DNA from 4 places in the Arthrobacter sp. SLBN-100 genome. Region 3 is predicted to be linked to each of the others. Evidence: riboswitches for the same ligand, from Rfam matches in the RefSeq annotation. Region 3 holds a riboswitch; each other region holds the start of a gene.
What was found. A riboswitch is a leader RNA that binds a small molecule or an ion and turns the genes downstream of it on or off. The one in region 3 is predicted to bind S-adenosylmethionine.
Positions count from the first base shown of each region.

Region 1 (4,178 bases), 3.2 Mb from region 3:
CGGGTCGCCAAGCTTGGTGGCAACTCGTTCGATGAACGTGTCCGAGACGGCGTGCTCCAGGAGTTCGGCTTCGTCGTGGACCTCGTCCCAGCTGTAGCCCAGCTGCTGGACCAGGTAGGTCTCGATCAGGCGGTGGCGCCGCACCATGGACAGGGCCAGCCGAATGCCCTGGTCCGTCAGGGTGATGGCGCTGTAGGGCTGATGGTCCACCAGGCCCTGGTCCTTGAGCTTCCGGACCATCTCGGACACCGAGGAATTGGCCACCCCGAGGCGCTGGGCCAGCTGGGAGGACGTGATGGGCTTGTCCTGCCATTCGGTGAAGGAGTAGATGACCTTGACGTAGTCCTCGATGGAGGAGGAGGGCGCGCTGGTCTTCACAGCACCAAGCCTACCGGTTAACCGCCCCCGCTATGCTTTGGTGGCCCGCCAGGTAAGCGTGAGATAGGGCAGTTCCAGCTCTTCATCGAGGCTGTGGCCCAGGTGGTCGTGCAGATACCAGTCAAGGTTGGCCAGCACCTTTGCGCGGGTAGTTTCGCCGGCCCGCAGGTAGTAGCTCCGCGACTTCGTCAGTTCCACGAGATCGGTGGTGGTGACGCGGTCCTGCCAACGCGTCACGTGGCCCTCAAGGTCCCTGAACTCCGGCCCAACCTGCGGCCGGGAACCTGGCTTGTAAACGTCTCCGGCATGCATGATCCGGGAAAGCCGGTGAACCCAGGGAACCGAGGTGTCCAGCTGGTTCCAGACCAGGCCCAGCGTTCCGTGCGGACGCAGGACGCGCGCAAGTTCGGTGCTTGCCGCGGGGGCGTCACACCAGTGCCAGGCCTGGGCAACGCTCACGACGTCGAAGGCAGCCGCGGGCAGGCCGGTGTCCTCGGCGGTGGCCTGCACAGCCGTGGCCGCGGGATAGTGCGCGCGTAACTGTTCGAGCATGTCCGCAGAAGGGTCCACCGCGGTGACCGTCAGTCCCATACCAAGCAGGAGTTCGGTGAATTTGCCGGTGCCGGCACCGGCGTCCAGTGCATCGCGGGCCGCGGCGGGGACCAGCCAGCGTGCTGATTCTTCCGGATAGCCCGGGCGGACCCGCTGGTAGTGCCGGCCACCGTCCTGGAAGCTCTGGCCGAGCTCCCGGCGCCGTCCGTGATCAAGTCTGGGGCCACCCCGTACCACTTGTGGCCTCCTTCGCCTGATGCCCTTGGGTATCCTTTGAATCTACCCCAAGCGCCGCTTTAGTCGTCGAGACAGGGAGCGGCCCCGGCAGTTCCCGGAGTGTTGGGTGCCCAGTGCGGGTACGTCCGTGTGTCGTTTGCGGGAACCCAGCGCCCGGCGTCCACCACGTAGTCCCAGCCCAGCCCCTTGCTGCGCAGAGCCGCAATGCCGGCCAGGAGCCGTTCGGCGTCCTCCAGGCGGGAGCCGACGCCAAAGCTGGCACGGAGGGATCCGGAGGGCAGGCCCAGGCGCTTCAGGAGCGGGTGGGCGCAAAAGCGGCCGTCGCGCAGGCCCACGCCGTGCTCGGCGGACAGGTAGGCCGCCACCAGCCCGGCGTCGTAGCCCTCCACGGAGAAGTTGACCACTCCAATGGTGTCCGTATCCGGATTGGTGTCCTTGAAGATCTGGTGGACGGTCACACCGTCGATTTCCTGCAGGCCTTCCACCAGGAAGGAACGGATGGCGGATTCATGGGCGTGCCACTGATCCTGGTCCAGCCCGGCGATCACCTGTGTGGCGCGGGCCAGCGTGGCGGCGCCGAGGACGTTGGGTGAGCCGCCCTCATGGCGGGCCGGGCCGGTGGCCCAGCTGACGCCGTCGAGCCTTGCTTCCTTGACGGCGCCGCCGCCGGCAAGGTGCGGCGTTCCCGCGTCGAGCCAGTCCGTGCGGCCCACCAGCACGCCGGCACCGAAAGGTGCGTACAGCTTGTGGCCGGAGAAGGCGAGGTAGTCGACGTCGTCCGCTGCAATATCCACGCGGCGGTGCGGTGCAAGCTGGGCCGCGTCCACCACGATCCGTGCGCCGTGTTCGTGGGCCAGCGCGGCCAGGGAGCGGATGGGAAGGATCTCGCCGGTGACGTTCGACGCGCCGGTGACGGCGAGCAGGCTCACGCCGCCCTGCTTCAGCTCCGCCCGGATGGCTTCGATGGTGCCGGCGATGGTGTCGGCGGCAACGATGCTGCGGTGCGGGACGCCCTGCCACGGCAGCAGGTTGGCGTGGTGCTCGATGTCGAGGTAGAGGACGTCGCCGTCCGGGCGTCCGTCCGTTGCAGGCAGGCAGCCGGCCAGCAGGTTAAGCGAATCGGTGGTGTTCCGGGTGAAGATCACGGAGTCACCGGCGCGGCCGCCCACGAACTCACGGACAATGTTGCGCGCGTTTTCGTAGACTGAGGTGCTGATCTGGGACGCGTAGCCGGCGCCGCGGTGGACGCTGGCGTAGAACGGAAGGATCTCGTTCAGGTATGCCGAGACCACCGAGAGCGCAGGAGCCGAGGCGCCGTAGTCAAGGTTTGCGTAACGGACGTGGCCGCCGTGGATCAGCGGCGCCTGGATTTCGGCGCCGGTGACGGCAGCGAGCGGACGGCCGGCGGCGGCATGGCGGGCATCAAAAATGGTTCCAGGCGTGGCAGCAACAGAAGCAGCAGTGGCGTTGGGGGAGACGGTGGCAGTTGTCACAGAGACCTCACTTCGAAAAAGGACTCCCTCTGCCGGGAATCCGCGCTTGCCGCATCCGTTCCGGACCGGCCTGGTCGTCACCCGGGGCACCCCACCGCGGTTGGAGGGTTGCCGGCCAGCAAACCGGGGTTTAGCGCTGGCACTCGTGACCTGGTTAAGAGCGTAAGACATGGCGCAGGAAGGTTTGAAGCCGGCATGAATGTTAAGCGCTTTGTTACGCCGCGGCTGAAAAGGGCCTTTTTGCCGAACAAACGACGGCAGGTGCCTCCTTGTGGGGGCACCCGCCGCTGTTTGTTCGGTGGAACTGGTTTAAAGGAGGTCGTCCAGGTCCGGATTCAACCTGCGGAGCACCTCGGAGTGCAGGATGGAGTTGGTGGCCAGCGCATTGCCGCCAAAGGGCCCGTCCTCGCCTTCCAAGGACGTGAAGCGCCCTCCTGCTTCCACCACGATCGGCACCAGGGCAGCCATGTCATAAAGGTTCAGTTCAGGTTCGCAGGCGATGTCCACTGAGCCTTCGGCCACCATGCAGTAGGACCAGAAGTCGCCGTACGCCCGGGTCCGCCACACGTCCTCGGTGAGGCCCAGAAAGTTGTCAAGATTGCCGCGTTCCTTCCAGCCGCCCAGGCTGGAATAGGAAAGGGAGGCGTCGGAGAGCTTGGAGACGTTGGACACCCGCAGCCGCGTGGCCGCGGCGAGGGAACGGCCCATGTAGGCCCCCATGCCCTTGGCCGCCCACCAGCGCTTGCCCAGGGCGGGTGCACTGACCACACCCACCACCGGCTCGCCTTCGTCCACCAGCGCGATCAGGGTGGCCCAGACCGGGACGCCGCGGACAAAGTTCTTGGTGCCGTCGATGGGATCGATAATCCAGCGCCGCGACCCGTGGCCGGTACTGCCGAACTCCTCGCCCAGCACGGCGTCGCGCGGGCGGGAACGGGAAAGCTGGCCGCGAATGGCTTCTTCGGCAGCCTTGTCCGCGTCGGTAACCGGCGTCAGGTCAGGCTTGGTCTCCACCTGGAGGTCCAGGGCCTTGAAGCGGCCCATGGTCTGGTCATCCACCGAGTCGGCCAGGACATGGGCCAGGCGCAGGTCATCGTTGTAGCTTGAAGCGGGTTGGATCATGGTTCCAAACTACCGTCTGCGCGCGGTTCTGCTGGGAGATCGGCGTTGTCAGTTGACGCTGCCAAGCTCCTTGGTCTCCTGGGCCTCCATCCGGGGGTCGGTGCCGAGGAGCCGCCGCAGGGAGGCCAGCCGGGCTTCTCCGGTGGCTCCGGCATGCCCGCCGGACACCCAGGCGTCCAGGCCGCAGTTCACGGCGTTAGTGGTGTGCTTGCAGCCCCGCTCGCAGTCTTCAATGCCGGGGGAGAGGTCCGGGAAGGACCGCAGGATCCGGTCCGGGTCCACGTGGGCCAGGCCGAATGAGCGGATGCCGGGGGTGTCGATGATCCAGCTGCCTGCCGGTGCATCCGCAAGCCTCAGCGCCAGGGCGGACGACGACGTGTGGCGGCCCCGGCCCGT
Region 1 covers NZ_VFMY01000001.1:1,272,628-1,276,805, reverse strand. Annotated here, with positions in the region: gene FBY31_RS05925 (metal-dependent transcriptional regulator) at 1-378, opposite strand, end outside; gene FBY31_RS05920 (class I SAM-dependent methyltransferase) at 409-1,167, opposite strand; gene FBY31_RS05915 (aminotransferase class V-fold PLP-dependent enzyme) at 1,227-2,660, opposite strand; SAM riboswitch class IV at 2,698-2,811, opposite strand; gene hisN (histidinol-phosphatase) at 2,970-3,782, opposite strand; gene rsgA (ribosome small subunit-dependent GTPase A) at 3,831-4,178, opposite strand, start outside.
Region 1: it holds a riboswitch for S-adenosylmethionine, as region 3 does, so the genes downstream of both, FBY31_RS05915 (aminotransferase class V-fold PLP-dependent enzyme) here and metX (homoserine O-acetyltransferase MetX) in region 3, are expected to answer to the same signal.

Region 2 (4,178 bases), 1.9 Mb from region 3:
AGACTTCGCTCTTCCGTGACACCAAGAGCGGCTCATACCTCCTGCCCGTCAAAAAGGACATCAGGGATAAAGCGCGGATCAGTGAAGGCGACGAGGTGGCCGTCCAACTCTTCGTACAGGACCTCTGAGACCACGGCAACGGCTGCCGGACTTCCGGTACAGTCGCGGAGATCCAGCGAGGGGGCCGGGGCCATTTGTGTAGCTTGCGTCAGATCCAGCGAAGGAGCAGCAAGCGGCATATGGCCGCGGTGCTGGAGCGGAACCGGGACCTCGTGCCAGCCGGCGCTAAATCTGCTTGAGCGCCTGTTCCAGGTCGCCAATCAGGTCGTCCACGTCCTCGAGCCCCACGGACAGCCGCACCACACCATCGCTGAGACCGATGGCAGCGCGGCCCTCAGGTCCCATTGCCCGGTGCGTGGTGGTGGCAGGGTGGGTGATCAGGGACTTGGAATCCCCGAGGTTGTTCGAGATGTCGATGATCCGCAAGGCGTCCAGCAGTGCAAAGGCGGCTTCCTTGCCTGAGCGGCCACCCGTCGTCGCCAGTTCAAGGGTGAGCACCGTTCCGCCGGCCTTCATCTGCTTTGCGGCCAGTTCGTATTGCGGGTGCGACTTCAGCAGCGGGTACTTCACCCAGCTCACCGCCGGCTGCCGCTCCAGCCATTCCGCGATCCTCAGCGCGGAGGCGGAGGAGTGATTGACGCGCAAGGCCATGGTCTCGAGGCCCTTGGTGAGGACCCACGCGTTGAAGGGGGATAGGGAGGGGCCCGTGTGCCGCATGAGCTGCTTTACCGGGCCCTCGATGAATTCCTTGGTGCCCAGGATGGCGCCGCCCAGGACCCTGCCCTGGCCGTCGATGTGTTTGGTGCCGGAGTAGACAATGACGTCGGCGCCCAACTGGCCGCAGCGTTGCAGCAGGGGAGTGGCAAAGACATTGTCGACGACGACCGTGGCACCTGCGGCGTGGGCGAGTTCGCTCACCGCCGCAATGTCCACGATCTCCTGCATGGGATTTGACGGCGACTCGAAGAACACGGCGGTGGCGGGCTGGGACAGGGCCTCGCGCCACTGGTCCAGATCAGGGCCGTCCACGAACACAGTCTCCACGCCCCACCGCGGCAGGATCTCGTTGAGGATCACGAAGCAGGAGCCAAAGAGCGAGCGGGCTGCAACCACCCGGTCGCCTGCAGCCAGCAGGGCACCCAGGGCGGTGAAAACCGCGGACATGCCGGACGCCGTCGCAAAGCACGCCTCGGTGCCCTCGAGGAGGCGGAGCCGCTCCTGGAATGTGGCCACCGAGGGGTTGCCGTAGCGGGAGTAGACGAAGCGTTCGTCCTCGCCGGTGAAGGCCCGTTCGGCAGCGGCGGCGGATTCGTACACGAAGCCCGAGTTCAGGAACATCGCCTCGCTGGTTTCCTGGAAGTTGGTGCGGTCCAGTCCGCCGCGGACGGCCTGGGTATCGGGGCTCCAGCCCGCGGCGTCTTCGTTGAAGGTCACTTAGTTCTTTCCCAGGTTGGTAGGCAGGCCGCGGTTTTTCCAGCCGTTGACGGTGCGTTCGCCGTAACGGTCCGGCTCGCCTTCGAAGCCTTCCAGGACGTTGTAGGAGGTGAATCCTGCCTGCGTGGCGGCGATGGCGGCGGCGATGGAACGCTGGCCGGAGCGGCACAGGAAGACCAGTTCAGTTGCAGGATTCTCGGGGGCCTGCAGGCTCAAGTCCTTGATGAAATCGGGGTTGGGGATGCCGCCGGGGAAGGTCCACTGAATGAACAGCGGATCATTGTCAGTGGCCTTGGTGTCGGGGATGCCGATGTGGGCCCATTCGCCCTCGGTGCGCACGTCCACGAGGATGGCGCCCTGCTGCAGCTTGTCCCAGGCTTCCTGGGGGGTGAGGTCCCCTGCGTAGCTCATGCGTGGCCCTCGCCGTCGAATTCGAGGTCCTCGCTGGCCCCTTCCAGGTCATCAACAGCGGTGGCGACGGCGGCATCGGCGGACGCGATGGCAGCCGGCAGGACTACGGCCTGGGCCACAATGACGCTGCTGCCGTTGAAGGTTGCTGCCGGGCTGCCGTGCAGCACATAGCCCTCGGCCAAGGCGGCCGAGATCCGCTCGCAGAACGCGCGGTCATCCGCCCCGCTGATGAGGCGGTAGGACAGTTTCTCTTCAGGGGCAGGTGCGTCGGACACGACGGATCTCCTTCTCTCACGCTTGCAACTCGAATCGGTCGATATGCCGAGTATTCACCTGAGGCACCCCGCCGCGGAAGGAGGGTTGCCGACCGGCCAGTCAGGGCTTGGCGCCGGTACTCATTACTCCCCAGAAACGTAACACTTGGCGCGCGGGGCCGCACCGCCGCCGTCGTCATGTTGCGTAACTGAAGCGCCGTGAGGCAGCTTGGGGGGGCGTTACCGCGTGAATCCTGGAACGTTCGACGGCGGGAGTCGCCACGGGCGGCGAACGCGCCTGGCCTCCGCCGCTGCTATCCGCCGGTTTCTTAGGGGCCCCATCAGCGCGCCAGCACCCGCCGCACTGGAGAGCCAGCCCGGTTCGTCTTCCGCGTCATCCCCACTTGAGGAGCACCTTGGGGGCAAGTAGCGGAAACGCGAAAGGCGTGAACGCTGCCCGCCGGGGGCAGCTGTTCACGCCTTTCCATGTTCCCGCTCTTAGACCAGGCCGGGGTAGCTTGTAAGGATGTAGTCGGCGGCTGCCGGACCCTTCATGCGCAAGCCGTTGTGGCCTGCCGGCATACGGTGTTTCATGGCTGCCCAGAAGACGGACTCTTGGCCGGGCGTCTGCTGGTTGATGAAGCACCAGCTGGTATACAGGCCGTAAAGCCCGTCATCGTCGAGGCTGTGATCGTAGGCCTTATCCAAGTGGGTGGCTTCTTGGAGGAAAGTGTCGAACTGCGAATGTGCCATGACGGCGTCCCTTCGCTACGTGCGTGGTGCCGCCGTTCGGCTACAGCAGCGGGAACCTCAAAGCCCTGCACAAGGCAATGGAGTGTTGATCGAGTCTTTGGGAATCGAAACGTTCAAGGCGGCGCTAACACCTTGTCTACGCTGTAGACTTTACTCGTAGACTACAAATACAGCAAGCGTCTGGAATTACCTTCGGACACCCCTTGCTGCCGGCTCACGAACGGTAAAACACATGTCCCCGCCGAAGACTCCAGACACCGAAGGCCGCGGCCGGAAGGCCCGGCTCAGCCGCGAGCTGGTGCTGGCCAAAGCGCTCGAACTGGTGGACGCTGAAGGGCTGGATGCCTTGACAATGCGCCGCTTGGGCCAGGAGCTGGGCCGTGACCCCATGAGCCTCTACCGCTATGCGGAGAACCGGGCTGCCTTGCTTGACGGAGTGTCCGAGCTGGTCCTCAACCAGCTCGCCATCCATCCAGAGGACCCGGACTGGAAAGAGCAGCTCCGGGGCATCGCGCACAACTTGCGACTGCTCGCGCTCCAGCACCCCAATGTGGTGCCGCTGCTGGTGACAAGGCCGCTCTCCACACCGCTGGGCCTGCGTCCCCTGGGCACACTGCGTCCCCTGGAGCAGATCCTCTCCCTGCTGATCGGGGCAGGGTTTACTGCCGCAGATGCGCTGCACGTCTACCGCGCCTACTACGGTTTCCTCTATGGCCACATCCTGAACGAACTGCAGGAATACGTGGTGGATCCGGAAGAAAACGAAGCGCTGCTGCGGCTCGGCCTGCACCGGCTGCCAGCCAAGGAGTTCCCCCGGCTGAGGGCACTGGCGCCAAACCTCGCTGAGTACGAGGGTTCCGCCGAACTCGACCAGGGACTCACCATCCTGCTGTCCGGGCTTGAAGCGCAACTCTCAAAGCATCCGGCCGCCTAGCATCCGGGGAGGCACCGGCAACTACTCGAAAGAAGAGCGCCGGCGGTCCGTGGTGCGGGTGTTCCAGATGTCAGGTTTGTTCACCTTGAAGCGGCGCCCCGTGAGGGCCCGGGCTGTCAACCTGATGTAGTGGGCTTTCTCGCCCGGCTGCCACGGCTCCAGCCCCAGGCTGTCCACGGCGTCCTTGTCAGCCTGGTCCTCAATGATGCCCGTGTCCCCGCGCACCACCACGCTCCATGCCTCTTCGGTGTGGGGGTCGTAGCCGTCGATCTCAAGGGCGGCCGGCCGTTCCGCCTTGGCACTCCACAGCTTGGTGACGCCGGAGGTCCGGA
Region 2 covers NZ_VFMY01000001.1:2,576,703-2,580,880, reverse strand. Annotated here, with positions in the region: gene FBY31_RS12045 (DUF1905 domain-containing protein) at 1-128, shown strand, start outside; gene FBY31_RS12040 (O-succinylhomoserine sulfhydrylase) at 286-1,494, opposite strand; gene FBY31_RS12035 (rhodanese-like domain-containing protein) at 1,495-1,905, opposite strand; gene FBY31_RS12030 (DUF1737 domain-containing protein) at 1,902-2,180, opposite strand; SAM riboswitch class IV at 2,194-2,308, opposite strand; gene FBY31_RS12025 (hypothetical protein) at 2,658-2,912, opposite strand; gene FBY31_RS12020 (TetR/AcrR family transcriptional regulator C-terminal domain-containing protein) at 3,145-3,846, shown strand; gene FBY31_RS12015 (pyridoxamine 5'-phosphate oxidase family protein) at 3,868-4,178, opposite strand, start outside.
Region 2: it holds a riboswitch for S-adenosylmethionine, as region 3 does, so the genes downstream of both, FBY31_RS12030 (DUF1737 domain-containing protein) here and metX (homoserine O-acetyltransferase MetX) in region 3, are expected to answer to the same signal.

Region 3 (4,178 bases):
CGTGATCCATGCGCATGCCATCATCTTGGCACTTTGTGATCAGGCTCTCAGCTAAGGGTAGCCTTACTGGGATTTTGGCTGGTGAACCCCCACAAACCAGGGTCTGCCGAAATCTTCAGGACCATGTTCGTCACAATCCTGTCCGGCGCCGTGTTTGTGTTCCTACACTGAGCTCAGGTCATGAGTGCCAGCATCAAGCCCCGGCTCGCTGGCCGGCAACCCTCCAACCGCGGTGGGGTGCCCCGGGTGAGGACCTGGCTGTCCGGCAAGGGCCGGATGGCAAGCGCGGCCCGCGGTGCTTCGAGCATGCCGGGGGCCCCTGTCAAAGGAGCCTTGAATTGTCCAACGGATGGTCCTTCGAAACCCGCCAGATCCACGCCGGGCAAGTGCCGGACAGCGCCACCGGCGCCCGTGCCCTCCCCATCTACCAGTCCACGTCCTTTGTGTTCCCCAGCGCGGAAAGCGCTGCCAACCGCTTCGCCCTGGCCGAGCTGGCGCCCATCTACACGAGGATCGGCAACCCCACGCAGGAGGCGGTTGAGCAGCGGATCGCGAGCCTTGAAGGCGGCCTGGGCGCGCTGCTGCTCAGCTCCGGGCAGGCCGCCGAAACTTTCGCCGTCCTGAACATTGCCGAGGCGGGGGACCACATCGTCGCCAGCCCGAGCCTATACGGCGGCACCTACAACCTCTTCGCGCACACGCTGAAGAAGTTCGGTATCTCGGTCACCTTTGTGGCGGACCCGGACAACCTGGACCAGTGGCGTGACGCTGTCCAGCCCAACACCAAACTCTTCTTCGGCGAGGTAGTTTCCAACCCGCGGCAGGACGTCCTGGACATCGAAGGCGTGTCCCAGGTTGCCCATGACGCAGGGGTGCCCCTGATCGTGGACAACACCCTGTCCACCCCGTACCTGATCCGGCCGCTGGAGTGGGGAGCGGACATTGTGCTGCACTCGGCCACCAAGTACCTGGGCGGCCACGGTGCCGCCATCGCCGGCGTGATAGTGGACTCCGGAAAGTTCGATTTCGGCAAGGACCCGCAGAAGTTCCCCGGTTTCAACACCCCGGACCCCACCTACAACGGGCTGGTGTACGCCCGTGACCTCGGCGCCGACGGCGCCCTGGGCGCCAACCTGTCCTACATCCTCAAGGCCCGGGTCCAGTTGCTGCGCGACCTCGGTTCGGCCGTGTCGCCCTTCAACGCCTTCCTGATCGCCCAGGGACTGGAGACGCTAAGCCTGAGGGTGGAACGGCACGTGGCCAACGCCGTGGAAGTTGCCCAGTGGCTGGAAGCCCGTGGCGACGTCGAATCCGTCGCCTACGCCGGGCTGCCCTCGAGCCCCTGGTACGAGCGGGGCCGCAAGTACGGCCCGAAGGGTACGGGGGCCATTGTCTCGTTCAACCTGGCCGGCGGGGCCGATGCGGGCAAGCGCTTCGTTGACGCCCTGGAGCTGCACTCCCACGTGGCAAACATCGGCGACGTCCGCTCCCTGGTGATCCATCCGGCGTCGACCACGCACAGCCAGCTCTCGCCGGACCAGCAGCAAGTTGCCGGCGTGACCCCCGGGCTTGTGCGCCTTTCCGTGGGCATCGAGCACATCGATGACATCCTGGCTGACCTCGAAGCCGGTTTCAGGGCGGCCAAGGAGGCCAGCGGCGCCTGATCGAAACCCAGGCACGAACCGAAGGCACCCAAGCGCGGTGGCAAGCCGCGATGTCACAACCGGTCACACTCTTGGCGGCAGGCGGGGGCTGTTTCGTACACTCGATGCAGGTCATGAGTGCCAGTGACAGCCCCGGCTTGCTGGCCGGCAACCCTCCTACCGCGGTGGGGTGCCCCGGGTGAAGACCTGGCCTGCCGGTCAGACGACGGCGGGCAAGCGCGTAGAAGAGGTCTTGCCATGACGGTTACCGTCACCCGTACCACCGTTCCCGAGCATGGGATTGTCCGCTATGCCTCCATCGGTGGGCTGAAGCTGGAGGCCGGCGGATTCCTGCCGGATGTCACCCTGGCCTACGAGACGTGGGGCACGCTCAACGAGGACGGCAGCAACGCAGTCCTGATCGAGCACGCGCTCACCGGCAGTACCCACGTGACCAGGGGCGACAGTGATGAGCCCGGTTGGTGGGAACAGCTCGCCGGACCGGGTGCACCGGTGGACACCAACCGGTTCTTCGTCGTATCAATCAACATTGTGGGCGGCTGTTACGGCTCCACCGGGCCGTCGTCGCCCGCACCCGACGGCAAGCCCTGGGGCTCCCGTTTCCCCTTGGTGACGCTCCGGGACACTACCGAGGCGGAGGCCCGCCTGGCGGACCAGTTGGGCATCAGCAGTTGGTTTGCGGTCCTGGGCGGGTCCATGGGCGGCGCACGGGCGTTGGAATGGGCGGTGACGTATCCGGAACGGGTGCAGCGCTGCGCCGTGATTTCCGTGGGGGCTGCGAGCACCGCCGAGCAGATCGCCTTCGCGCAGGCACAGACGCTCGCCATCCGCCAGGACGCCAACTTCAACGGCGGTGACTACTACGGCGGGCCGTCCCCGGAGGATGGCCTTGCCCTGGCCCGGCGCATTGCCCATATCACGTACCGTTCGCCGCTGGAGCTGGACGGACGCTTCGGCCGGGCACCGCAGGCCCCCGAATCGCCCCTCCAAGGCGGGCAGCTCGCGGCGCGCGGCCGCTACCAGGTGGAGAGCTACCTGGACCATCAGGGCACGAAGCTGGTCCAGCGGTTCGACGCCAACAGCTACATCGCCATCACCGAGGCGCTGATGAGCCACGACATCTGCCGTGGACGCGGAGTCCTCGAACAGGCCCTGTCCCGTACCGAGGCGCGCTTCTTCGTGGCCGCCGTGGATTCGGACCGGCTCTACTTCCCGTCCCAGTCCTGGGAACTGGCCCGGGCCCTCCCCGGAGACGTGGACGTCCACCTCATCGAGGCGCCCATCGGCCACGACGGATTCCTCACCGAAATAGGCCAGCTGGGCCACCAGCTTCGGAGAAGTTTCCTGGTCTGACTGCTTCGCGGCCTGGATATTTCCTAATGAGGCGGCTTCCTAGCCGTTCATGATCTCGTTGCGGCGGGTCATGTACTCCTCCATGGCGAGCTCACCGTTGCTGTACTGCGCATCCAGTTCCGCAAGCTTGCGCGCGCGGTAGCCCTGCGGGGCCGACGGCGGCGGGGGAGTTGCCGGGGCAGCGGGCTGTTGCGGGGCTTCTTCGCGCTGTCCTGGCTGCGGCTGCCCCGGTTGTCCGTACCCTGGCTGTCCGTACCCCGGTTGTCCAAACGTCGGCTGCCCATAGGGCGGGAACTGCTGGCCCATCGGCGGGACGGGCGGGACCGGCTGAACGGGCGGCAGCGGCTCTCCCGGGAGGGGCTGGGGCCGGTCAAGCTGCCGGAATCCGCCGCCGAAGTAGTCCTGCTGGGTGAAACCGTCCCGGGGCTGTTTGCTTTGCGGGCCGTTGGAGCCGGGGTACATCCCGCCGCCCGGAAACTGGTCCGGGTAGCGCCCCGAAAAGCTCTGCTCATGGTTCCTGCGGGCCACGGACTTCCGGTACATCCGCATGGCCATCGGGATCAGGAACGACAAAACGATGATCCAGAAAAACAAGTTGCTCACGGTGCCGTGCCTCTCATTGGTGTCCTTCCAGTTTAAGCCCCCGGTTGCACGCGGACGGCGGGGAGCCCCACAAAGGCGCCGTAACGGTCCACAGCCGCCTGAACCGCCGCAGCCAAAGGAGAACCGGGAGTTTCAGCTGAGGGAGTCAGACGGATGTCCAGTTCACACCGGCCGGGAACCAGCGTGTGCCGCCACGAACCGGCCATCCGCCCGTCCAGCAGCACCACATGCATGGGCTCGCCCCGGAACGGGAAAGCCGGCGCGCCGCCTCCCAGGTAATGCCGCGTGGCGGAATAGCCCATCACGTACTCGTCGTAGCACTGGATCAGGTCTATCCGCGGCCGGGATTCCGAAGCACCGCCAACGCCGGCACCCTCAACGCCAGCACCGCCAACGCCGGCACCTGCCCCGGCGGCGTCGGGACTTCCGGTCTCGGGACTTCCAGAGGCGAAATAGAGTACGACGCCGTCGATCACCGCTTCGGCCAGGGCTTCGGGATGTGCCTCGAAAGTGAGCTGCAGGCCCTTCCGGACGTCGGTCATGGTCAGCCCGGACCAG
Region 3 covers NZ_VFMY01000001.1:4,487,115-4,491,292, forward strand. Annotated here, with positions in the region: gene FBY31_RS20585 (VOC family protein) at 1-16, opposite strand, end outside; SAM riboswitch class IV at 177-292, shown strand; gene FBY31_RS20590 (bifunctional o-acetylhomoserine/o-acetylserine sulfhydrylase) at 339-1,664, shown strand; SAM riboswitch class IV at 1,774-1,889, shown strand; gene metX (homoserine O-acetyltransferase MetX) at 1,902-3,017, shown strand; gene FBY31_RS20600 (hypothetical protein) at 3,057-3,620, opposite strand; gene FBY31_RS20605 (winged helix DNA-binding domain-containing protein) at 3,653-4,178, opposite strand, start outside.

Region 4 (4,178 bases), 900 kb from region 3:
CTACGACGACGGTGTGCCCGGCGTTGTTGCCGCCGTTGGGTTTGACGACGTAGTCAACGCGGCCGCCCAGCAGGTCGGTCGCTTTGCCTTTTCCTTCGTCGCCCCACTGGGCTCCTACGATCACAATTGCTGGCATGGGATCCTCCCCCATTCGTTCGGGCTGCCGGGCCCGGCCACAAACGTGGCGGCCCTGTACAGCGCCGTTCATGAGAATGCCCCGAATCGACCGGCCTTCGCTGGTCCGCGGGGCAGCACAGCGATGCAAGAGTTCCGGGGCCCTTACCACCCAAGTTTAGCCGATAGGGGACTTCGTCCACCCGTTGGCCCGCCGCGGCCCGTCTTGCGGAGTAAAAGGACTCCAGGGCCGCGGCGGACGGCAACGCCTGCTACTCGCCGTCGGCCTCCTCGCCCGGGCGGGAGGTCTGGGTGGCGAGGCTGTCCCAGAAGGAGGTGTCGGCGTCGGCAATTGACCCGTCGGCAATGGCTGCGGCCGTGGCGGTCAGCGTGGTCACCGTCTGCTTGATCAGGTACCCGTTGCTGCGCAGGCCCAGGGCGTACCCGTCCAGGTAGTGGTCTGACATGCCGCGCATTTCAAACAGCAGGGTTGCGATGCCGTATTCGACCGCGATGCCGTTGCGGCTGATGGTTTCGGCACTGCCGCCCACGTACTTGCCAAGGTGGCCCCAGCCGGTGGAGTCGACGTTGCGGAACACCACAGCGCCCAGCTGCTTGGACTTCTCCACAACGGCCGGGTCGGCGTTGGGGGTGGTGGGGTACAGGATTGAGCCGGATACAAGCTCTCCATCACGTTGGCTGCGGGTGCCCTGGTGGTGCAGGTCGATCATGTAGTCGATCCGGTACTTGCGCATCACGTTGTTGTGCAGCGCCTGGGTTTCCGGCTGGATTTTCTCCACATGGTCACGGTTGAGGTCCACCTCTTCAGCGTTGTAGCGGGTCATGTTGCGCTCACCCTTGGCCTGGTAGCCGTCCAGGGAGAAGTTCACATCACCCATGGCACCGTCTGCGTTCAGCATGGGAACGATGAGGATGTTCGCGCCGTCAAGGACGCCCCCTGACTTGCCGGTGCCGAGGTGCTTGACGAATTCCAAGGCGCCTTCGGTAGTGAGCTGTTCATTGCCGTGCTGCTGCGTCAGGTAAAGGATGGTGGGTTTGGCCGGATCGGAGATGTACTTGACCAGGTGGATGTCGCGGCCCTTCACCGTCTGCCCGATGACCTCCAGCTCCATCGCCGGCTGGCGGGCGTCCTGGTCTTTGAGGAACGAAACCATCTGGTCATAAGTGGCCAGCTTCGAGGTGGTGATCTGGCCGTTCCCGTCGTAATTGGGGCCTTCGCCTACGGCCATCGCCGGTGCGGGTGCTGTCACTGCTGCCACTGCCAGGGCTCCGGAAACGGCCAGGGTCCTGAAAGTTGCCAGGGTTTTTCTCACGGTGCGTTACCTCTTTCGAGTGCATTGGGTGCGTCCAGTCCGCCATGTCCCCCATTGCGGCCTGTGACAAGAGCCAACCAAGCTAAACGAAACCTGTCAATGCATATAACAGGAGTGCGTATCCAGTTATTACGGTCCGGAAAGTACGTCCGCCTCCCCTGACGTGCGAAACAATCCGGACCGGATTTGCTCCCGGGAAGTCTTTGGAATTAAGTGAGAGTGAACCATCCGGAGCGGCCGAGAGACCTGGATCGTTGACGCCGCAGCAACCCCGCTGATTTGCAGCTACCACCTGCCTGCGAAGGTGCTACTGCCAGGACCGATGGAAAGGAATTCCAGTGTCCCTCAATACAGACCACATCCGCGTCACCCATGCAGGATCTTTGCCCCGCACACCTGAGCTGATTGCCGCCAACGCCGCCAAGGAGCAGGAGGGCATCACCACTGGATTCCTTGACCTGCTGGAAGCCTCAGTGGCGGACGTGGTGCAGCGCCAGAAGGACTTGGGCATCGATATCGCCAACGACGGCGAATATGGGCACACGATGTCCAGTTCCGTTGACTACGGGGCTTGGTGGAACTACTCCTTCGCCCGGCTTGGCGGCCTCGAAGCGACGGACGTGGACCGTTGGGCTGATACCCAGGTGCGCCGGTCCTCCCCCGGGAACATTGTCCTGACCTCCTTCCCGGACCGTCGTGACCGGCAGAAGTTCAACGATGCCTACAATGACCCGTCCGCCGGCATCCTGGCTCACCGCAAGAGCGTTTCCCAGCCCAAGATCGCAGGGCCCCTCACCTACACCGGGCACGACCTGGTAGCCTCCGACGTCAAGAACCTGAAGAGCGGGCTGGCCGCCGCAGGGCTGTCCGAGGGCTTTGTGGCCTCGCTCTCCCCCGGGTCCTGCGCACGGGTTGCCAATGAGTACTACAAGACCGACGAGGAACTGCTGTACGCATGCGCCGACGCCATGCGTGAGGAATACAAGGCTATTATCGATGCCGGACTCACGGTCCAGCTCGATGATCCGTCACTTGCCGAAAGCTGGGACCAGATCAACCCTGAGCCTGCTCTTGGTGACTACCTGAAGTTCATCCAGCTGCGGGTGGAGGCCACCAACTGGGCGCTGCGTGACCTCCCGCAGGAGCAGATCCGGCTGCACGTGTGCTGGGGCTCCTGGCACGGACCGCACACCACGGACATTCCCTTCGCGGACATCCTCGGATCAGTGCTGCAGGTCAACGCCGGCGGCTACTCCTTCGAGGCCGCCAACGTCCGTCACGAACACGAGTGGCGGGTCTGGGAGGACACCAAGCTCCCCGAGGGCAAGGTCATCATTCCCGGCGTCGTTTCGCACGCCACCAACGTGGTGGAGCACCCCGACCTGGTGGCAGACCGGATTGTCCGCTTCGCGGAGGTGGTGGGCCGGGAGAACATCATCGCGTCCACCGACTGCGGCCTGGGCGGCAGGGTGCACCCGCAGATCGCTTTCGCCAAGCTGGAAGCATTGGGCGAGGGTGCGCGCCGGGCCACCAAGCGCCTCTGGTAGCCGGCAACAGCACACCGGACCCGCCGGTTCCGTGCCCCGCTTGGATCGGGTGCGCGGGACCGGCGTTTCGTTTTGCGCGGCTTGCTAAACTGGTAAAGGCCGACCAGGAATCGGTCCGCCCCATTTCAACCACCTCGGATCTGTTGCGCCATCGTGCGCCCATTTTCGCGGTGGCAGCAACACCAATCCCCGCAGGAGACCCAGCCCTACATGACAGCCCTGGCACCCGAATCTTTCCATGAGCAGCTTCTGAACCGCCGCTACGAACCCAATGTTGCAGCCGTCAACGAACTGTGCGATTCCCTGCAGGAGGCCAAGCCCGGCACGGCAGTGCCCTACGTAGACCCCATGCACGACGTCGACGAGTGCCGGATCATCAGCCTGTACTCGAACATCGGCGAGGCCGATAAGTCCGGTTTCATCACGGCCGGGGACCACGACGCCGCCACCCGGATGCTCGGAATCCAGTGGAAGCTGGGGCTTCGCCCGGAGTACGTGATGCCCTGGAACGTCCACCCCTGGCACATCCCCGGGGAGCCGAACGGGAAGTTCACCCCGGACCAGGTGTCCGCCGGCCTGAAGCCGCTGCTTAAGTTCCTGGCCCTGGTCCCCCGGGCTTCCGTGATCGTAGCGCACGGCACGGAAGCCAACCGCCTGGCGAACCTGCTGCTGAAGACCGAAGTTCCGCTGCTCTGGCGCCGCGGCCTGAAGACCTACAAGGTGCGCTCCCTCAGCGGCCGCGCCTTCGCAGGTTCGCCCGCCCGCCAGGAGGAATACCTCGAGGCCATGCGCGTGGCTTACGCCGACGCCATGGCACGCACCGGGCTCCAGAAGGCATAGCCATACGCTGGTTGAGCTCGCCGAAATCAGGTTTCGACAGGCTCAACCACCGCTTAGGGAACGACGGCGGGCGGTCACCTTTTCGAAAGGCGACCGCCCGCCGTCGCACTTTAACCCAAGGCGGGGTCACTTTCAGCCCAATCCGGCGGCCGGAGAGGGCGGAAAGTGACCCCGCGTTGCTGTTTACTGACCTTCGATGGCTGCTTTGGCTGCCGGGTCGGAGTCGTTCAGGAACTTCTCGATCCGCTCCGGCTCCTCGGCCTCGCCGATGGCTGCGGATGCCCGGCCCAGGGAGTACAGCGCCCGCAGGAAGCCGCGGTTGGGCTCGTGCTCCCAAGGGATC
Region 4 covers NZ_VFMY01000001.1:3,589,442-3,593,619, reverse strand. Annotated here, with positions in the region: gene FBY31_RS16625 (adenylosuccinate synthase) at 1-136, opposite strand, end outside; gene FBY31_RS16620 (M14 family zinc carboxypeptidase) at 387-1,448, opposite strand; SAM riboswitch class I at 1,670-1,777, shown strand; gene FBY31_RS16615 (cobalamin-independent methionine synthase II family protein) at 1,787-2,995, shown strand; gene FBY31_RS16610 (uracil-DNA glycosylase) at 3,206-3,835, shown strand; gene FBY31_RS16605 (DUF3151 domain-containing protein) at 4,019-4,178, opposite strand, start outside.
Region 4: it holds a riboswitch for S-adenosylmethionine, as region 3 does, so the genes downstream of both, FBY31_RS16615 (cobalamin-independent methionine synthase II family protein) here and metX (homoserine O-acetyltransferase MetX) in region 3, are expected to answer to the same signal.